DNA from 3 places in the Lysinibacillus sp. NPDC086135 genome. Region 1 is predicted to be linked to each of the others. Evidence: riboswitches for the same ligand, from Rfam matches in the RefSeq annotation. Region 1 holds a riboswitch; each other region holds the start of a gene.
What was found. A riboswitch is a leader RNA that binds a small molecule or an ion and turns the genes downstream of it on or off. The one in region 1 is predicted to bind thiamine pyrophosphate.
Positions count from the first base shown of each region.

Region 2: linked by a shared signal. The riboswitch ahead of tenI (thiazole tautomerase TenI) and the one ahead of thiM (hydroxyethylthiazole kinase) in region 1 are both predicted to bind thiamine pyrophosphate.
Region 3: linked by a shared signal. The riboswitch ahead of thiT (energy-coupled thiamine transporter ThiT) and the one ahead of thiM (hydroxyethylthiazole kinase) in region 1 are both predicted to bind thiamine pyrophosphate.

Region 1 is NZ_JBIVCA010000001.1:114,241-118,946, reverse strand. It holds gene mbcS (acyl-CoA synthetase MbcS) at 189-1,778, opposite strand; TPP riboswitch at 2,004-2,102, shown strand; gene thiM (hydroxyethylthiazole kinase) at 2,192-2,947, shown strand; gene thiD (bifunctional hydroxymethylpyrimidine kinase/phosphomethylpyrimidine kinase) at 2,947-3,771, shown strand; gene thiE (thiamine phosphate synthase) at 3,761-4,393, shown strand; gene ACIPKN_RS00480 (alpha/beta-type small acid-soluble spore protein) at 4,605-4,706, opposite strand, start outside.
Region 2 is NZ_JBIVCA010000027.1:15,815-20,520, forward strand. It holds gene ACIPKN_RS24310 (thiazole synthase) at 1-201, opposite strand, end outside; gene thiS (sulfur carrier protein ThiS) at 204-407, opposite strand; gene thiO (glycine oxidase ThiO) at 419-1,549, opposite strand; gene tenI (thiazole tautomerase TenI) at 1,550-2,269, opposite strand; TPP riboswitch at 2,269-2,376, opposite strand; gene ACIPKN_RS24330 (hypothetical protein) at 2,596-2,892, shown strand; gene ACIPKN_RS24335 (DNA topoisomerase III) at 3,224-4,706, opposite strand, start outside.
Region 3 is NZ_JBIVCA010000018.1:41,265-45,970, reverse strand. It holds gene ACIPKN_RS20525 (AAA family ATPase) at 1-2,115, shown strand, start outside; gene ACIPKN_RS20520 (magnetosome magnetite crystal formation protein family) at 2,327-2,662, opposite strand; TPP riboswitch at 2,788-2,896, shown strand; gene thiT (energy-coupled thiamine transporter ThiT) at 3,024-3,584, shown strand; gene ACIPKN_RS20510 (hypothetical protein) at 3,724-4,041, shown strand; gene ACIPKN_RS20505 (hypothetical protein) at 4,381-4,575, shown strand.

The sequences.
Region 1 (4,706 bases):
ATCCACTTAGAAACAAATTACACATTTTAACAAATTACATTTCCAAATTTTGGTAACTGACAAATACTATGCAAAAGCTTTAACCAATCTAACTTATTCAACCTATACTACATTATCTACTATAAAAAAAAAATCAAAGTTCATAAAAAAAGCAGGAACTTTGATTTTCGACATTATTTCCTAGGAAATCAACGATGATTACTATATTGGATTTTTTCTTGCTCACGTAATTCGACACGCCGAATTTTGCCTGATGCAGTCTTTGGTAGCTCAGTAACAAACTCAATAGCACGAGGATATTTATAAGGGGCAGTTAAAGTTTTTACATGGCTTTGTAGTTTTTTTATTAGCGTTTCATCACCAACTACTCCATCAGAGAGCACAACAAATGCCTTCACGAGATTTCCACGAATTTCATCCGGACTCGCGACTACGGCCGTTTCTTTTACTGCTGGATGCTTCAATAACGCATCTTCTACCTCAAATGGACCTATCGTATACCCAGACGAAATAATGACATCATCTCCACGTCCTTCAAACCAAAAATAGCCATCTTCATCTTTATATGCACGATCTCCTGTAATATACCATTCGCCCCTAAATTGTAAATTTGTACGTTCGGGATCGTTTAAATATTTCTTAAATAACGCGGGTGATTCACAGTGCACAGCAATATCTCCTACTTCTCCAATTACAGTAGGATTTCCAAAATCATTAATAATTTCAACCATATTACCTGGAGTAGGTCTACCCATTGAGCCCATTCTAGCCTCCATCCCTACCATTGTTCCAACAAGTAATGTATTCTCTGTTTGTCCATAACCATCTCGTACTTGTACATTAAAGACCTCGGAAAATACTTTTATCACTTCACTATTTAAAGGTTCACCGGCTGACACAGCCTGACGTATCGTACTTAAATTAAAGTCTTGCAAATTTTCAAGACCTGCCATAAATCTGTATTCGGTCGGTGTGCAACACAGAATATTAATATTGAATTTCTCAAGCAATGAAAGGTATGTTGCCGCATCGAAGTGACCTTTGTAAACAAATGCTGTCGCACCACTTCCTAAAGTAGCAAGAAACGGACTCCATATCCATTTTTGCCAACCTGGTGCTGCGGTAGCCCAAACAATGTCACCTTCTTGTACACCTAACCAATTTGGAGCAGTAGTTCGCAAGTGCGCATAACCCCAGCTATGTGTATGAACCGCTGCCTTTGGATTGCCTGTTGTACCACTCGTATAAGCTAAAAATGCAATGTCTGTACTCTTAGTCGGTGTAGAACTTATGTAAGTCGTCGGTTGATGTTGCATTTTTTCAAGCAATGGCTGCCAAGGTTCATGTGCATGACCAATGACAAACTGCTGTATTTCTTGTAAATTTCCCACATTATCGAATTGTTCAATATAAGGTTCAAATGCAACAACGCCTTTTGCATCGGCATGATTGATTCGATATTCAATATCCTTAGTTCTTAGCATTTCTGAGCTAGGTATAATGGTTAAGCCTGCCTTTAAGGCAGCAATATAAACGATATACGCTTCAACTGATCTTGGCACCATGACCAAAATAACATCACCTTTTTTTAAACCTTGAGATGTAAATACATGTGCTGCCTGATTTGCCTTTTCAAGTAAAGCTCGATATGTTAAATATTGAATTTCCTCATCTTCGTTATAAACTAATAATGCATTTTTAGTAGAATCCTGTGCATATTTTTCAATTTCATCTGAAATGTTATACCATTCTGGTGCGATTAAATCTTCTCTTTTCATGGCAAATGCCCCCTTTTGTACGCTCATTATAAAACTCAATTTTTATCATTTTCAATGGAATTCACTCCAATTCATTAAAGTCGTGACAACTATCATGCTCTGCTATATGGCATCAGTCACGTATTGGTACTATCCATTTCGACTTAGCATTAGTGCCGTTTTCGCAATGAAGAAAAAAACTATTGAACACGAATGAATAATATGGTACATTTTGGTCAACTAAAAGCATGATTGCAGGGGGACTCATTTAGAGTTGAGAAGGTAAAACCTGACCCTTTGAACCTGTTAGTTAATACTGACGTAGGGAGCAATTCACATCTATTTACTGATGAAAGGCTCTTTTACGTGTTTTTTTCTACACGAAAAAGAGCCTTTTTTGCACGCTTACGTCCATCCAACAAGGAGGACTAAAAATGTTATTTCATACTATCCGTAAACAAAATCCACTAATTCATTGCATCACTAATTATGTTGTAGCTAATTTCCAAGCAAATGGCTTATTAGCTATAGGCGCTTCACCAGTTATGGCAGATGACAGTCATGAAGTTGAAGAAATGGTCGCAATTGCCTCAGGCTTATTAATAAATATCGGTACCCTTAATGAGCGAATGAAAGAATCAATGTTACTTGCAGGAAAAACAGCAAATGCTCTTGGCATTCCCGTTGTTTTAGATCCTGTTGCTGCAGGTGCAACAACTTACCGGAAACAAACGGTACAACAATTACTCAAGGAAATAAATTTTGCTGCTATTCGTTGTAATGTCGGAGAGCTTGCAGCAATAGCCGATGTAGAATGGCAACAAAAAGGCGTAGATAGTGGTAGTGGTTCAATTTCTTTAGAAGTTGAGGCACAAAAAGTAGCTCAACTTTACAATTGTATTGTTATTGTGACCGGTGAAAAGGATTTTATTACTGATGGCGAACATCAGCAATGGGTTACAGGTGGAAATTCACAAATGACAGAAGTCACTGGAACAGGTTGCTTATTGAGTGCCATTTGTTGTGCTTCCTACCTCGTAGGAAATAAGCCATTTGACCAATTAATAGAAACATTATCGCTTTATAAAAAAGTGGCAGAGCAAGCTGCTTCTTCTACCCCATATATTGGCGATTTTCAAATTGCAGTATTGAACGAACTACACCGCCTCTCCAAGGGTGGTGAACAATGATGCATATTGTAACGACAATTGCTGGCTCTGATAGTGGTGGCGGTGCAGGGATACAGGCTGATTTAAAAACATTCCAGGAATTAAAGGTGTTTGGAACGTCTGTTATTACAGCTTTAACCGCCCAGAATACACTCGGGGTATCGGATGTCTTACCAATTGAAGTTAGTTTTGTCGAAAAACAACTCCAAGCGCTTGTCGAGGATTTTTCAATAAGTGCTATTAAAACCGGAATGCTGTTTTCCTCGGAAATTATTCAATCAATTGCACGGATTTTAACTGAAATAAATAGTCCGCTTATAGTAGATCCTGTCATGATTGCAAAAGGTGGCGAAAGCTTATTACAGCAAGAAGCAATTGAGGCATTACGCAGTTGTTTGCTACCTATAGCAACAGTGGTAACACCGAACATTCCAGAGGCAGAAACCCTTTCTGGAAGGAAAATCAATTCTTTAACAGATATTAAAGAAGCAGCTAAGGTCTTATTACAAATGGGCATTCAATGCGTCATTATTAAAGGCGGTCATTTAGAGGATAAATGTTATGCTACTGATTATGTATTTTTCCAAGATGGTCGGTCATTTTCCATGCAGTCCACTCGTATTGCAACCAAAAATACGCATGGTACAGGCTGTACGTTTTCCGCTGCATTAACTGCTTTTCTTGGTCGTGGACTAACTTTAGAAGATGCGATTGAGGAAGCTAAAAAATTTATTCAATTAGCAATAACTCATGATTTATCTATTGGTAATGGACATGGTCCTACCAATCATTTTGCTTATCAAAACTTGAAGAATTCCTGCGAGGTGATCATTCATGAAACATGACGATCTACAGCTATATTTTATAATGGGTACAAGTAATGTTTTCAAACACGAGCCATTAAACGTTTTAGAGAAAGCTCTGCAATCTGGAATTACGATGTTTCAATATCGTGAAAAAGGACCAAATACACTAACTGGGCAAGCCTATGAAGATTTTGCTCGTAAATGTCAAAAGCTCTGTCAACAATATCATGTTCCGTTTATCGTCAACGATGATGTCGAGCTGGCTATAAATCTTAGAGCAGACGGTGTTCATATTGGGCAAGAGGATTTTCCTGTGTCGATGGTGCGTAATAAAATTGGCAACATGATTTTAGGTGTTTCTGTTCATTCACAAGCTGAATTACAAACTGCTCTACAATATGGTGCTGATTATGTAGGAATTGGTCCGATTTTTTCAACCACTTCTAAAAGTGACGCCAATCCACCTAGTGGAACTAATTTTTTACAACAAGCTCGGATGCAATATCCGGATCTCCCTATCGTTGCAATTGGAGGCATAAACTGTTCAAATGCTCCTATGGTATTTAAAGCAGGTGCTGATGGGATAGCAGTTATTTCTGCAATTTGCCAAAGTGAGGATATTGCAAATACAGTCTCTACATTTAAATCATTTGTAGGATAAAGGTGAAACTTTTATTAGTTTTCACCAATCGGTTTTTTACGGGCAGTTAGCCTCACCTATTTCTTTGCTCTCATTGAATTGAAATAGGAACAACTCGCTTCTCTTTTGATACAGTCCGTTAATACAGGATAAAAATAAAAAATTTAAACAAACTAAAACCAGTGCCTTTTACGGTCACTGGTTTTAATTTTAATAATTGCTGATTATGCAATTATAGGTTGTTGTTTGGCATACCTTTTAATTGTGATTCTGCCATTTGTACAAGACGTTTAGTGATTTCACCGCCAACGGAACCGTTAGCACGAGCTGAAGC
Region 2 (4,706 bases), on a different contig from region 1:
CAATAAAGTATATTTTTTAGTATCAAGCTTTTCTAAAAAATTTGGCTGGTTCGCTTCAAAGATATTCATTCTCCGAACGGCAAATGTCAGGACTTCTGCTTCCGATTCAGCAACAGCCTGCTTTTGGATATCAAAATTAGGGTATTTTCCTGTTCCAAGCAGCAAACGGGATTGAAATGAATAAGGACCTATTTTTAACATAATTATCCGCCTCCAACAAAATGTACAATTTCAATGCGATCCCGGTCAGAGAGCCGGGTTTCCTGATGATCAACTTTGTTCAGGATCTCTCCATTTACTTCAATTACAACTACTTTATCTAGCAGTTTGTAATATTCGAGCAGATCCGAAACGTACACAATTTCCTCTGACAACTTCAAATTTTCTCCATTTAGTATTACTTCCAAGATCTGTCCTCCTAACTAAGCAATATTTGAGATCGATCAATGCGAAACGCAGAAAGAAACTGCTCATCTTCCACTTGACCTGTAAGCAACTGGGCTGTGAGTTTGCCAGTAAGTGGGCTTAATAGAATTCCGTTTCGATAGTGTCCGGTAGCTACAAATAGCCCCTTAATATCAGGATGCTCGCCAATATAGGGAATCCCATCATCTGTCTGCGGCCTTAATCCTGCCCACACCCGTTCCCACGGGGCATCTTTCAGCTGGGGAATCAGCTTAACGGCTTGTTCAATCAAGGTAGAAATTCCTCCAGCCGTTACTTGTTTATCAAACGTATTTTCCACGACTGTGGCCCCAATGTAAATTTCGCCATTCCGCTTAGGAACAAAATAACAGCGTTTATCTGAAAAAATCGACCTGTGAACGATTGGCTTATTCGGCTTTACAGAAAAACATTCTCCTTTCACAGGATAAACGGTCATGTTGATCCCCGTATTTTTCATTAAATCGGCAGCCCAGGCGCCGGTAGCGACAACGACCTGTTCACAATAGACGGCTCCCGCTGATGTGTATACTCCTTTGACAACACCGTTTTCATAGATAAAAGAAAGGACCTCTGTATTTTCGCGGATTGCTGTACCAAAATGCTCTGCTGCTTTTGCGAAGGCAAGTGATAATTTTGCAGGCTGAACATGGCCGTCATTTGGAAGGAACATAGCACCGACAACAGTTGGTGCTAATGCAGGCTCCATTTCTCTTACTTGTGTTGCATCGAGCCATTGGATGCCGGAATTCCAGTTCTGCTGGAACAATACCTGACTTTTTAACGCTGAAGCTAATTCATCCGTTTCTGCAATTTTTAACATGCCTTTATTCACAAATTCGATATCGATCCCCGTATATTCTAGTAATTCGTTGGTGATGGAGGGGAACATCGCCTGGCTTTTTAATGCCAATTGGAAAAATGGACCGTCGTGTTCAATTTCCGCTTGTGCTGCCAGCATACCTGCTGCTGCACTGGAGGCTTCGCAGGCCAAAGTTCCTTTTTCAAGAATGACGACTTTTTTTCCTAGTTTAGAAAGTTGATAGGCAATGGAAGAGCCATTAATTCCTCCCCCGATAATGGCAACATCAAATGTATTTTTCACTCAACACATCTCCATTTTAACTTCTTTTTGGTAGCCTTTTATTGCAGCTAATGGATCATCGGCGTTTAAAACGCCCGACATCATAGCAATACCGTCGGCCCCGCTGTTTATCACCTGTTTAGTATTTTCAGGAGCAATACCGCCGATTGCAATAACAGGAATATCTAGTGAACCAGTAAGCTTTTTTAATTCCTCTAAACCCCTTGGTTCCAATCCTGGTTTTGATTGGGTAGAAAAAATATGACCATATATCACATAGTCGGCTCCCAAGCGTTGAACCTTTTTTCCTTCTTCGACCGAGTGAATGGAGCAACCAACCGTCAATTGAGGAAAGTTGGTTTTAATCATAGATGCATCCAAACTATGATAGGCTAGTTGGACTCCTTTCGCACCTGTAATAACGGCAACATCCACCCGGTCATTGATGATTATTTTGGATAACGGAACGCCAACTCGGGAAAGCAGGTTGACTGCTTCATATAATTCTTTTGCCGTCATTTGTTTTTCACGCAAATGGATAGCGTCGGCATATGGATGGATGTCTGCTAAGATTTCACTTAGTTGTTCCATTGGCATTTTTCCATTAGAAATGAGATGAATCGCTTTTGATAATAGGGTAATGGGGGTCACCTCTTTAAGACTTATCCGCCTTCCAAATGTAGGATGCAAAAAAGCCACTTTCTTTTTGGTAAAGAAAGTGGCTGGAGATGAAAAGGACAAATTTCCGTACACCACTTCCCTACGCTGGCATTAACCAGGTCAGGTTCATAGAGTCCCGAAGTCACACTTCAATCTCAGCCTTTACAAAGGCACCCCTAGCGGATAAGTTATATATTTTATTCGATTTATTTTCAATATTAGCACTATTCATAAAGATGTCAATCATTAAGAACTAAAGTGAATAGATTACTAGGGGTTCCATTTAATGGGAAGTTTAGTCATGTTGAAGTTTTCTTTGATAAATTAGAAAGTATAGATTTCCAACAAGAAACTCGAAATTATTATTTTTATTTTAAAGGATTAGAAAAATTCGAGAAATTTTTGAAATGATATGGTTAGGATCAACTGAATTTTATCCTTCTTATGATGTACCAGAAACTTTGTATAAAGATACAATGTATAATAAATTTTACGAAAGAGAATGGAATGAAATAATACCGGAAAATCGTGAAGAACTTAATTTAATCAACGTTGATGAGTATTCTATGTTAATTGCTCTCATTAAATTAGCTGATTCGGATCATCTTGATGTATTCTTCTTTATACTTGAGAAGAATATTGTATTTAGAGGAAATGGATTAGCATTTATCATTTATCGCGAACATAATCTTGATCTATTTTAAAAGATAGCTAATACCGAGAGACTCTCGCTGGATTAGGGTATGTATTAATTCAGATGTCACCATTATTTTTAGAGATACTTAGAGCGATTGATAAGGTTGTTTAATAGAAAAAGACCACTCCGTGATGGGTGGTCATATTGTTTAAAAGGAGACCGACTTAACCGACTAAAAACCGACCGAAGAAAGATTATTAAAGATTTTCTTTTACCTTTAATGATTTTTAAAGATAGTTAGCAAACAGCAAGATACTGATATATAAAGCTTTTGAGAATCAGTGATTTTATAAGAAAGGTCGGGTCATTCAACGATATGTCGAAAGTAGAATTGTTAGTTATTGTGGAAATTTAAAAGTAATCTTACGTTCTTTTTCATCCCAAATAAGGTGGGCATTAAAAGATTTCTCGCCTTTTTGAAATCCTTTTATCAAGTCTGTTTCACCAGCTGCCAAGAGTTTTTTTATATTCGATTGTGAAATAGTTTTTCTTAAAAGTTTCTTTGAAACCGAGAATTTACAATTAGCTGTTTTATAATTTGAACAGCCGTAAAAAATGCCATGATCTATGATTGACCCTTCGCAAAGGATACATTTCCCAACAACTGTTTTTCTTTTATTATATTTTTTATTATACGGATTATTTGCAGTGATTTTATCGACTGCATTTTGATTAAATGCCCATTCCTTTTCACGCTTGTTAGCATCTGAAATCAATTTGTCAGCAAGCTTTTTTACTTGTTCCATAAATGCTGTAGGAGAAGCGTTGCCTTCACCTATTTCAGATAGTCGTTGCTCCCATTTGGCTGTCATGGAAGGGGACGTTAAGATACTTTCACCTAGTGCCTCAATGAGTAACATTCCTTTAGCCGTTGCGAAGACTTGGTTTTTCTTAACTTCAATATAGTTTCGATCTTTTAATGTACCAATAATTCCAGCGCGTGTAGCTTCAGTACCTAATCCTTCCGTTTTCGATAGGACCTTTTCTAATTCCGCATCTTCTAAATGTTTACCCGCTGTTTTCATTACGGTAATCAAATTTCCTTCAGAAAAACGATTTGGTGGCTGGGTTTCACCTTTTTTTACGTTCGCTTTCGCAACGATACCTTGCTCATTTTCATGTAATAGGGGGAGCAGTTCATCTTTGTCTGTAGGTGAGTTATCTTTAGAATGATAAATAACCTTACGCCAACCTTCTTCCATTAGCACTTTACCCTTAGAGATGAATTCTGCACGTTTATCAACAAGTGAATGAATCGTTGTGTAAGAAAATATGGCATTGTTGTAATGTGCTGCAATGACTTGTCTTGCAATTAAATCATAAATTTTTTCTTCTTCTGTACTTAGCTTTGCTACGTCTGGTATTTGCTCGGTAACAATAATTGCATGGTGATCGGTTACTTTTTTTTCATTCACATATCTTTTATTATTCATAATTGAACTTGTCGGTGGCGGAAGAAGACTTTTGTATTTATCAATTTTACTTAAATGCTCTAGTATCTTTGGTAGTGTTTTTGCTTCTTCATTCGTTAAAAATTGTGAATCAGATCTTGGATAGGAAACAACGCCCTTTAAATAAAGTCTTTGCAAAATATCCAGCGTATTTTGTGGTGAGAATTTATAAGCTTTGTTTGCTGTAGCTTGTAATGCAGATAAGTTGAATAACAATGGAGGAGCATATTCCTTTGTTTCTCTTTTAATACTATTAATTTCTACTTTTTTATTGATACAGAAATTAGCAATAGCATTAGCTTGTCGTTCTTCTTGAACTCTTGAATTGTTATCTTTATGCCATTTCGCTTTTAACAATTTTCCATCAAAA
Region 3 (4,706 bases), on a different contig from region 1:
CGACTTGTCATACTTGAGCAACAATGTATCGATTTACGTGCTGAGCAAAATCGTAAAGAACAATCCTATCAGCAAGCAATGACAGAGCAGAAAAACACAGAAGCTCAGTTAAAAATAGCGCAGGAAAAGTTTAACGTTGAAGAGGCGAAAGAATCTGAGCGTCAACACGTTTTACAGCAGGAATTACAGCTACAAGCATTATTACCGACGTTCGAGACGTATGAGAATAATCTGCAGCAAATGCAAATAGCTGAACAATATGTTGCAACAGCAAAGCTAGCTGTAGACGATAATAGTAAAATCGTAGAAACAGGACAAATGCAAGTTCAGCAATTAACAAAAACAATTGAACAATATGAAAAACAACTTGAGCCATATGAAAGTTATTTAGAACAGCTACCTAAGTTAAAAGAGCAAGTATCATTACTAGCGCAAGTTGAAAAATATACGAGAGCAGTTGCAACAGCGGAGCAGGATGTAGCCACTACTAATGTCCATTATCAAGAAAGTAAGCAGGCTCTTCAAAAGTTGGAGCAACAATGGATTGCGAGTCAAGCAAGTATTTTAGCACAGCAACTTAAGGACGGAAAGCCTTGTCCAGTGTGTGGTAGTACAACACACCTCGAAACACATCGTGAGCAATTAGAGATGATTGAATTAGCAGAGGTGGAGGCTTTACGAGCAAAGGCTAGTACTGATGAGCGCAAGTTTTTAGAGAAAGAAGCTTTATTGAATTCTACAAAGCATCTTCTACAAGAGGCGCTAGAACAGTTAGACACGAATGAGATTGATCAATCGAATCAAGCACAAATTGTAGCTTCTTTGCAAAACGTAGAGCAACAAATAACGATCTTAAAAGTAGTGAGCCATCAATTATCTGATGTACGTATGCAACAAAAGGATCATCGTGCACGAATGGAGCAGTTACAAGAAAAGCAAATAAAACTTGAGCAATATTTAGTTGAGAAGACGAAGGAATTGACTAAACAACAAGCAATTGTAGAAGAGCAGCAAAAGCATATTCCAGAAAATCTTACGACGCTACAAGCATTGCAACAGGCAATCGCTCATATAGGATCACAAAAACTTGCATTACAAACTGCGTGGAATAGTAGCCAACAAAGTTTGCAATCTGCCAAGGAAGCCGCAAATAATGCTAGAATGACCGCAGAAATAGCGAAACAGGCTTTTGAGGAATTAAAGCTGAAAATGGATGAAAAGCGCGAGCAATTTTCAGTGAGTATGAAGGAAGCAGGCTTTGAAAGCTATGATGAATTTGCTACTGGGAAGCGTAGCGCGTTGCAAATAGAAGCTTTACGGAAATCTTGCAATGAATATGCACTACAAATCCACACATTACAAGTACAAATTACTGAGGGAGAGAAGCATCTTAAAGGGCAAGAGAAGCAAGATTTAACGACCATGGAAGAAAAGTTAGAGATGCTTCGTGTCACATATGAGGAAGCTTTTAAAGTATTGCAACAAATGGAAGGATTTGCGAAGGCTTGTGCAGACTTTATCAAAAAAGTTGAGGAGACCGAACAGGAGATTCATTTACTTGAAAAAGAAGCGGGGCGAGTAAAGGAGCTCTATGCAATGTTAAATGGACAGAATGTGAAAAAGCTGTCTTTTGAGCGTTATATTCAAATCAATTATTTAGATAAAATAACAGAGGCGGCAAATATTCGACTTTATCATTTATCCAACGGTCAATTTGAGCTACGACGTTCAGATCGCTTAGAAAAGCATGCCAAGCAAAGTGGGCTAGGACTAGATGTGTATGATGCTTATACAGATCAATTACGAGATGTGAAAACATTATCAGGGGGAGAAAAGTTTAATGCGTCTTTAAGTCTTGCCCTTGGGATGGCAGATGTCATTCAAAGCTTTCAAGGTAATATCCGTATTGAAACGATGTTTATTGATGAGGGCTTCGGTTCTCTCGATGAAGAAGCATTAAATAAGGCGATTGATACGCTTATTGATTTACAAGATTCCGGACGTATGATTGGAGTCATTTCTCACGTTGCGGAGTTAAAAGCTACAATGCCTGCTGTGTTGCATGTTGAAAAAGCAATGAACGGTCATAGTCAAACATATTTTGAAGTGAAATAACAAAGAGGCGTATCTCCGTTTTTGGAAATACGCCTCTTTGTTATTTTTTTTTAGTTACGTTAGGATTTGTTCCTTTTTTTGCAGCGATTACTTTTTTGACAATTGGGATAACGATAGGTGCTAATTTTACAGCGGTTTTAACAACTTTAGATACTTTCACAAATAACAGCCCCTTAAGTACTATGTGTTCAAGGAGAGGTTAAGATGAAACTTATCGGATCACCCGAACAGCTTGAATAATATTCCAAATAACGACTCCTAATGAAACGAGAATATAAATTGCGAATGAAACAAACCAAATGATAAGGAAATTATTACTATCTGAATTTAGATCAAAATTAGTGTTGAATGATAAAGTTGAGAAAATAAAGACTGCAAAGAAAATTATTCCGAATGCGACTGGGATTAAATGTGATATTAGTGCTCGAATAGAGTGCCTCTTTACGTCGCTATCTTTTGTCACAAAGTAAACGACTAATGGCACAATAAAGGGTGCGAATAAAATACTGAGATAACTAAAGGCAGATAAAATTTTTTGGTTCTCCATAGTAGTACCTCCTTTTTTAATATTTACGCATGAAAAACGATAAAGTTTCAAAAAAAAAAATGTGGAAGAGGTTGTAATCATAACAGTGTTTGCGTACAATGAGGTTGTTCAATAAAATTAAGATGTACGACCACAAGGGGAGCTGATGATGTCAGCTGAGACTGGGCACGTAATGCCTTGACTCTTCGAACCTGTAAGTTAACACTTGCGTAGGGATTGTGGATAGAAACCGACACTTTTACGATGTGAGGCTCTGTCCTGGCATCGTTTTTTATTTTTTTGATGCCAGATAGGGACATATTTGCCAACTGATTTCTATTCCTGCTCTTGTATCCTACATCGGAACAAAGGAGAGAATATTATGGACAATAAAAAACTGTTAATGCTTGTGGAGATTGCGATATTCGCTGCGATTGGCCTTGTGCTCGATCAGGTTTCCTTTAAAGTATGGGCACAAGGCGGCTCTGTTAGTCTAGTGATGGTACCAATAATTTTAATAGCATTCCGCTGGGGCCTTATTCCAGGCATGACAACCGGTTTACTCATTGGTGTAATGCAAACAATGTTTGGTGCTACAATTGTGCATTGGCTACAAGGAACACTTGATTATGGTGTTGCCTTTACAGTAGTGGGCTTAGCGGCCGTTGTACGTCGACCGGTGCTTGAGGCTGCAAAAAATTTAAACAAAAAGAAAATGGCGATTTATATTATTTTAGGAACTGTATTAGCAGGTTTTTTACGCTATGCAGCACATACCATTGGTGGCGCTGTATTTTTCGCAGAGTATGCAGGCGATCAAAATGCGTGGATTTATTCAATCATCTATAATGGAACATATATGCTACCAGCAACGATTTTAACAGCGATTGTCGGTGTTCTGCTATTTACGGCAGCACCTCAATTAATGCAACGAAAATCATAACTATTATGCCCTTCACATGAGTGAAGGGCTTTTGTTTTGGCTGTTTTCGCAAAGATTGTTGCTATTCAACGAACGGAGCAGTTTACTTCCAATGTGTGCCTCGTCATGCTTGAAAAAACGCCGTATTCAGGAGGGTCTAATGGGGAAGGAATTCTGCAAAAGAACTAAAGAGATAATTGTAGATGGTTTTCAATTCCACTGCGTTATTAATGAGATCCCTAGTAACAAATTTGTGAATTTTAAAGTCTATTCATCAAAAACATCATATTTTGAAGTCTTGTTTACATGGGAAGGTAGCTGGAACTTCATCCCACATAAGCCAAGCAATTGTGAACGTTTAATTAGATATGCGATTGAAAATGGATGGGAATTTAGTGTTGAAAAGAAAACGTTTAAAATAGAACAAGGTAATTTTCTCATTGATAAATTAGGACTAACCTCACACATTTCTCATTAAGCTAACGTAGTGCTTTCCTTCAATAAGAATAGGACTTGCGTGTATGATTGAATCCCATACGCACAAGTCCTTTTGTTATGCTTTCACAACCTCTCCTGTAGCTTCACACATGGCTCTATAGCAACAATTAGAACTGTTTCCCTCTGCTCCACTAACCACACTCACAGGTTCGTTAAAGGCTCGTTCAACTCTGCTTAGGTACTTGTTACTCAGTTCTTGTAGCTGTCAATCTCATTTGTTGCACATTTACCATTTCTCTACCAACCCAAACTCTGCTATGTTACAATTTCGATATAGAAAAAATTTTAAGTTAGTAAAAAAAGTGGGAGGATTTGAGTTTTGAATAGTTATTATACAGAAGATATGAACAGTTTTAATTCAGGAGATATTTTATTTAGTGCTTTCTCGATTTTCGGGTTATTATTTTCTCTTATTCCATTTATTTTTTTCCTTTGGTTTGCTATCAGTACAACTAAGCAATTAAAAAGGCAATCTTTATTATTGGAAGAAATCAATGAAAAATTAAAACGTTAACAAGGACTATAATCTCCTTTTAACAATCAAACCAATTGCCACCACGCTTAAATCTTAGGGACTTGTGCGTAACACTACTACAAGTCCTTTTGTTATGCTTTCTCTATCACTCCTATAGCTACACAAATGGC